2 regions of the Bradyrhizobium cosmicum genome follow, and region 2 is predicted to be linked to the other one. Evidence: riboswitches for the same ligand, from Rfam matches in the RefSeq annotation. Region 2 holds a riboswitch; the other holds the start of a gene.

Region 1 (3,406 bases), 320 kb from region 2:
CATCACGGGTGCGGCGGTGCGGACATATTCCATGGCGTAGTTCCGATAGGCCTTTTCGAGCCGTGGCTTCGGCCAGCTTTCGACAGGCAGGGCCGGCGCGGTCTTCGCATCGAACAGCGGCGCTTCGAGATGGCGTGCGAACACCAGGCGCTGGTCGAGTTCGAGCGGGTGGTCGTACTGGTGATAGTAGCCTTCGAGCCCGTCCTGGCCGTCGACGCTCTGCTTGGTGCAGATGAAGCCCAGCCTGAGATCGCCAAGCGCGACGCCGTTGTTGGCGTGCCAGCCGCGCAGCATCGCGCGGCTGACCTCGCCCGGCACGCCGCAGATCGCGGTGCCCTTCCAGATCCAGCGCGGCGGCGGATAGCGGATCCAGGCCTTGGTATCGCTCTCATACATGTATTCGACATGCACGCCGCCGATCCAGTTGGAGAGATAGTGATACTGCGCGGCCGCCACCGCCGGCGGCAGATGACTGAGGCCGAGCTTCTTGAGCCCCGGCAGGAAGCGCTCCTGCTGCTGGCGGCGGAAGACCCGGAAGACGAATTCCGCAGCGTCGGCCGTGCCGCGCCGCGTGACGACGGTGAGGATCAGCCCGGTGAAGTAAGCATGGTAGAGATCGGCCACCGCGCGCCAGCGTTTCCATTGGGCTTCCTGCGCGGTGTCTGCTGCGGCGATCATGTTCGCTCCCGGCTTGTTGTTTTGCGGGAGTGTGTCATCGCGGATGGAGTGACGCAACCAACTACACATTCGCTGTCATCGCACGCGCAGGCGGGCGATCCAGTATTGCAGAGACGATTGTGATTGAATCGAGAGGCCGCGGCGTACTGGATTCCCCGCCTTCGCGGGGAATGACAGCGGAAATTAGGGCCAGCACTACACCCGGAAGTGCTTGCTCAGCTTCAACCCCTGCGCCTGGTAATTGGAGCCGATGCGCTGGCCGTACATGGCGTCGGGGCGTGCCAGCATCTTCTCGTAGACGAGGCGGCCGACGATCTGGCCGTGCTCGAGGATGAAAGGCACTTCGCGCGAGCGCACTTCGAGCACCGCGCGCGATCCCTGCCCGCCGGCGCCGGCATAGCCGAAGCCGGGATCGAAAAATCCGGCATAGTGCACGCGGAATTCGCCGACCAGCGGATCGAACGGCACCATCTCCGCAGCGTAGTCGGGCGGAACCTGCACCGCTTCCTTGGAGGCCAGGATGTAGAACTCGCCGGGATCAAGGATGAGGCTGCCGTCGGGGCGGGCCGAGATCGGCTCCCAAAACTCTCCGACCGCATAGCCCGAGCGGCGATCGACGTCGACAACGCCGGTGTGGCGCTTGGCACGGTAGCCGACAAAGCCGCTTCCCTTCTCGCCGGCGAGATCGACGGAGACGGCGACACCGCCGGACAGATCCGCATCGTCGATGTCGACGAGACGCTCGGCGGCATGCAAGCTTTCGAGCGCGTCGGCATTGAGGATGGCGTCGCCGGTGCGGAAACGAACCTGCGACAGGCGCGAGCCCTCGCGCACCAGCACCGGAAACGTCTTCGGGCTGATCTCGGCATAGAGCGGACCGTGATAGCCGGCGCCGATCATGTCGAAGCGGCGGGTGCCGTCGGCGATCACGCGGGTGAAGACGTCGAGCCGGCCGGTCGAACTTTTCGGATTCGCGGCCGCGACGATCTCCGGAGGCAGAGCGAGGCTTTCGAGCAGCGGCACGATGTAGACGCAGTTGGTCTCCAGCACCGCACCGTCGGCGAGGCTGAACTCGTGCAGCTTCAACTCGTCGATGCGCTCGGCGACGGTGGCGCCGGGGCCGGGCAGGAAACTGGCGCGCACGCGATAGGCGATGTCGCCGAGGCGAAGGTCGAGGCTCGCCGGCTGGATCTGGCTTTCGACGAAGTCGTAAGCGGGCAGGATGAGGCCCGCTTCCGCCATCGCCGCGATCATGCGGTCGGGCAGGATACCATTGGCGTCGGCGGCGACCGTGAACGTCAAACCGGGATCCTCGTCAGGGGGCAAATGTATCCGGACATGCGGAAAATACAGTCTTTTACGGCTATCCGATGGACGCCTTGACGAAAAGGGCATTGCGGAATATGAGCATGACTTATCCCGTGGTGATTTGAGCCGGCCGGCTTGCAGCCACGTTAAATAAGTCGCTAAACAGGCCGGGGACCTCTGTGATCCCGGCCCGTGGATATATCCAGGCCGGTTTTTTTGTGACCATTTTCGATGGTCACGCAGGAGGTCCTATGTCGAAGTCCCCGGCGTCCGCCACGCACTACCGCCCCGAAACCCGCCTGGTCCATTCCGGCACCCTGCGCTCGCAATATGGCGAGACGTCGGAGGCGCTGTTCCTGACCCAGGGCTATGTCTACGACACCGCCGAGCAATGCGAGGCGCGGTTCAAGGGCGAAGACCCCGGCTTCATTTATTCGCGCTACTCCAACCCCACCATCGCGATGTTCGAGCGCCGCATGATCGAGCTCGAAGGCGCCGAAGCGGCCCGCTCGGCGGCGACCGGCATGGCCGCGGTGACGACCGCGATCCTCGCACCGCTGAAGGCCGGCGATCACGTCGTCGCCTCGCGTGCGCTGTTCGGCTCGTGCCTCTACGTCATCCAGGACCTGTTGCCGCGCTACGGCATCGAGACCACGCTGGTCGACGGCTCCGACCTCGACCAATGGCAGCGGGCGCTGAAGCCGAACACCAAGACGTTCTTCCTGGAGAGCCCGACCAATCCGACGCTCGACGTGCTCGACATTCCCGGCATCGCCGAGATCGCGCATAGTGGCGGAGCGCGGCTCGTCGTCGACAACGTGTTCGCGACCCCGATCTGGCAGAGCCCGCTCGCGCTCGGCGCCGATGTCGTGGTCTATTCCGCAACCAAGCACATCGACGGCCAGGGCCGGTGCCTGGGCGGCATCATCCTGTCGTCGGAAGCGTTCGTCGCCGAGCACCTCCACAATTTCATGCGCCAGACCGGCCCGTCGATCTCGCCGTTCAACGCCTGGGTCCTGCTCAAGGGCCTGGAGACGTTGGCCGTACGTGTGCGCGCGCAGACTGAGTCGGCAGCGCGCGTCGCGGACGTGCTGGCGAGCCATCCCAAGATTTCGCGGCTGGTCTATCCCGGCCGCGCCGATCATCCGCAGGCAGCGCTCGTGAAGAAGCAGATGCGCGGCGGCTCGACGCTGGTCGGCTTCGAGGTGAAGGGTGGCAAGGCCGCTGCGTTCCGCGTTCTCAACGCGCTCAAGCTTGCGAGGATCTCGAACAATCTCGGCGACGCCAAGAGTCTCGTCACGCATCCGGCGACCACGACGCATCAGCGCCTGAAGCCGGAAGACCGCGCCGCGCTCGGCATCAGCGAGGGCTTCATCCGCTTCTCCGCGGGGCTCGAGCATGCGGATGATCTGATCGAAGA
Region 2 (3,406 bases):
ACCTTCGGCTGCCGTGTCGCCTGCAGCGTCTGCGACAGGATCACGTAGTCGAAGGCGTCGTCGGGATAGTTGACGAGGTCGGTGTCGGCATCGCCCTGCACCACCGCGAGCCCCTTGGCGACGCAGCGGTTGACGCCCTCGCGCGACAATTCGATGCCGCGGCCGTCGATGCCGCGGGTCTCCAGCAGCTGGAGCAAGTCGCCCTCGCCGCAGCCGACATCGAGTACTTTCGAGCCCGGCTTGACCATCCCGGCAACCAGCAGATGATCGGCGCGAAACTGGCCACGCTGCTCCGTGGTGAGGCCGTCCAGGGGCAGCACTTCCTGTACGGACATCGCTAGCCCTCCTTGCCGGTGAGTCCGCGCGCCTTGCCGGCCGATTGCAGGAAGGCGCGGGAAATGTCGAGGAATTCGGGCACGTCGAGCAGGAAGGCGTCATGGCCGCGATCGGTTTCGATCTCGGCGAACGACACCCGCGCGCTCGACGCATTCAGCGCATGCACCAGCGCGCGCGATTCCGAGGTCGGGAACAGCCAGTCGCTGGTGAACGAGACGACGCAGAAGCGGGTCTGGATGCCGGCGAACGCTTTCGCCAGCACGCCGCCGTGATCCCCGGCGATATCGAAATAGTCCATCGCGCGCGTCAGATAGAGATAGGAATTGGCATCGAACCGCTCGACGAAGGACGAGCCCTGGTAGCGCAGATAGCTCTCGACCTGGAAGTCGGCATCGAACGAGAAGGTCGGCAGCTCGCGGTCCTGCATGCGGCGGCCGAACTTGCGATGCAGCGCCGCGTCCGAGAGATAGGTGATGTGCGCGGCCATCCGCGCCACCGCGAGCCCGCGATGCGGATGGATGCCGTGATCGGCGTAGCCGCCATTGTGCCAGTCGGGATCGGCCATCACGGCCTGGCGGCCAAGCTCGTGGAAAGCGATGTTCTGCGCCGAATGCCGCGTCGCGCAAGCGATCGCCAGCGCGGAGTATACGCGCTTGGGATAGGCCGCGGTCCATTGCAGCACCTGCATGCCGCCCATCGAGCCGCCGACGACAGCAAACAGCGTATCGATGCCGAGCCGGTCGATCAGCATCGCCTGCGCGCGCACCATGTCGGGAATGGTGATGACGGGGAAATCCAGCCCCCACACCTTGCCGGTGGCGGGATTGATCGAGGCCGGCCCGGTCGAGCCCATGCAGCCGCCGATCACGTTGGAGCAGATGATGAAGTAGCGGCTGGGATCGAGCGGCCGGCCGGGGCCGACCAGGGTCTCCCACCAGCCTGGCTTGCCGGTGACGGGATGCAAATTGGCGACATGCTGGTCGCCGGTCAGCGCATGGCAGATCAGAACCGCGTTGGAACGGTCGGCGTTGAGTTCGCCGTAGGTCTGGTAGGCGATCTGGAACGGGGTGAGATCGACGCCGCAATCGAGCCGCAGCGGCTGGTCCGCGCCGAACTGCGCAACCTGCGAACTCGGATGATCCACCTCATGCGACCGGTCGTCGGCACTGATCGCGGGACTCGGAATCGACTTGACGCCAACCATCATCGACCTCGTTTGCGACCGGCTGCCAAGCCGGCGCTGGATTCAGGCCATGAAAAACCCGGCCTGAACGATAGGTTCGGCCGGGATCGGAAGCGTCCCCGGCCTGTTTAGCGAGTTTTTTAACGTGGCTGCAAGCCGGCCGGCTCAAATGACCACGGAACAGGCAAAAACTACTGTCTTGGCCGGTTTTCGTCAAGTCGCGGTCCGGATTCGCCAAAATAGTCCCTCACCGGGCGGCAAAGCAGGACCGATTTCCCTTTGCATTTCTCTTTGCTTTCGCCGCCCCGACTGCCTAATCAGGACCTCAACAGCCGCGAGCCCAACCATATCAGTCGACTTGGCCGGCCCGCATTGGAACGCCTCTCAACACTCGCTTGCCAGATATGTCCCAACGTCCGCCCGCGCCACCATCGCTCCAGGAATTGCGCAAGGAGATCGACGCGATCGACGAGGGCATGCACCGCCTGCTGATGCAGCGCGGCGACATCATCGACCGCCTGATTCAGGTGAAGCAGACCCAGGAGGTCGGCTCGGCATTCCGCCCGGCACGCGAGGCCGCGATGATGCGCGACCTCGTGCAGCGTCATCGCGGCATCCTGCCGCTCGACACGGTCGAGAGCATCTGGCGCGTCATCATCTCGACCTTCACCTATGTCCAGGCGCCGTTCTCCGTGCATGCCGACATCTCGGTGAGCGAGCCCGCCATGCGCGATTCCGCGCGTTTCCATTTCGGCTTCACGGTGCCCTACGTCGCGCATTTCAGTGCGCAGGCGGCGGTCGAGGCGGTGGCGAAATCCAAGGGCGATCTGGCGCTGGTCTCGGCGACCTCGAGCCGCACGCCGTGGTGGCTGGAACTGGAAGCCGCGGGCGCGCCAAAGATCATCGCGCGGATGCCCTTCGTCGAGCGCGCCGACCATCCGGCAGCGCTGCCGGTGTTCGCCATCTCGCGCGTCCCCGACAGCGCCCTGGTGACGGAGGTCGAGACCTTCAGCGTGCGCGTGTCCGGCTGGAACGCCGATGTCGCGCGCGCGCTGTCACCGCTCGCCGAGATCGTGGCGGTGCCCGATACCGCCTTCGACGGCGCGGCGCTGTTGGTCTCGGTCACGAGCGCGACCAGCATCGACAAAATCAAGGCTGCCCTGATCGAAGCGGGGGCCTCGGTGCGGTCCACGGCCCTCGTCGGCAGCCACGCAACGCGCTATACGGTGCCCCCGACCGGGCCGAAATCGTAAATCGCGAACCGCCTTAGCCTATCCGGAGTTGAAGATGTCACGCCCCGTGCCGAATCCCGGCATTCTCGATATTGCGCCCTACACGCCCGGCAAGAGCCCGGTCGCCGAGCCGGGCCGCAAGGTGTTCAAGCTCTCGGCCAACGAGACGCCGTTCGGGCCCTCGCCGAAGGCGATCGAGGCCTTCAAGAGCGTAGCGGATCATCTGGAGGATTATCCGGAAGGCACCTCGCGCGTGCTGCGTGAAGCCATCGGCCGCAGCTTCGGCCTCGATCCCAACCGCATCATCTGCGGCGCCGGCTCGGACGAGATCCTCAACCTGCTCGCGCACACCTATCTCAGCCATGGCGACGAGGCGATCTCCACCACGCACGGCTTCCTGGTCTATCCGATCGCGACCATGGCGGTCGGTGCGAAGAACGTGGTCGCAGCCGAGAAGAACCTCACCACCGACGTCGACGCCATCCTCAAGGCGGTGACGCCGAAGACAAAGCTGGTCTGGCTCGCCAACCCGAACAATCCGACCGGGACCTATATTCCGTTCGACGAGGTCAAGCGCCTGCGCGCCGGCCTGCCCTCGCATGTGCTGCTGGTGCTGGACGCCGCCTATTCCGACTACGTCTCGCGTAACGATTAC

Evidence for each region. A riboswitch is a leader RNA that binds a small molecule or an ion and turns the genes downstream of it on or off. The one in region 2 is predicted to bind S-adenosylmethionine.
Region 1: it holds a riboswitch for S-adenosylmethionine, as region 2 does, so the genes downstream of both, FNV92_RS33390 (O-succinylhomoserine sulfhydrylase) here and metX (homoserine O-acetyltransferase MetX) in region 2, are expected to answer to the same signal.

What each region holds. Positions count from the first base shown of each region.
Region 1 covers NZ_CP041656.2:6,996,496-6,999,901, forward strand. Annotated here, with positions in the region: gene FNV92_RS33380 (hypothetical protein) at 1-678, opposite strand, end outside; gene FNV92_RS33385 (2'-deoxycytidine 5'-triphosphate deaminase) at 874-1,932, opposite strand; SAM riboswitch at 2,090-2,169, shown strand; gene FNV92_RS33390 (O-succinylhomoserine sulfhydrylase) at 2,238-3,406, shown strand, end outside.
Region 2 covers NZ_CP041656.2:6,680,183-6,683,588, forward strand. Annotated here, with positions in the region: gene metW (methionine biosynthesis protein MetW) at 1-335, opposite strand, end outside; gene metX (homoserine O-acetyltransferase MetX) at 338-1,540, opposite strand; SAM riboswitch at 1,627-1,706, opposite strand; gene FNV92_RS31815 (chorismate mutase) at 1,924-2,772, shown strand; gene FNV92_RS31820 (pyridoxal phosphate-dependent aminotransferase) at 2,807-3,406, shown strand, end outside.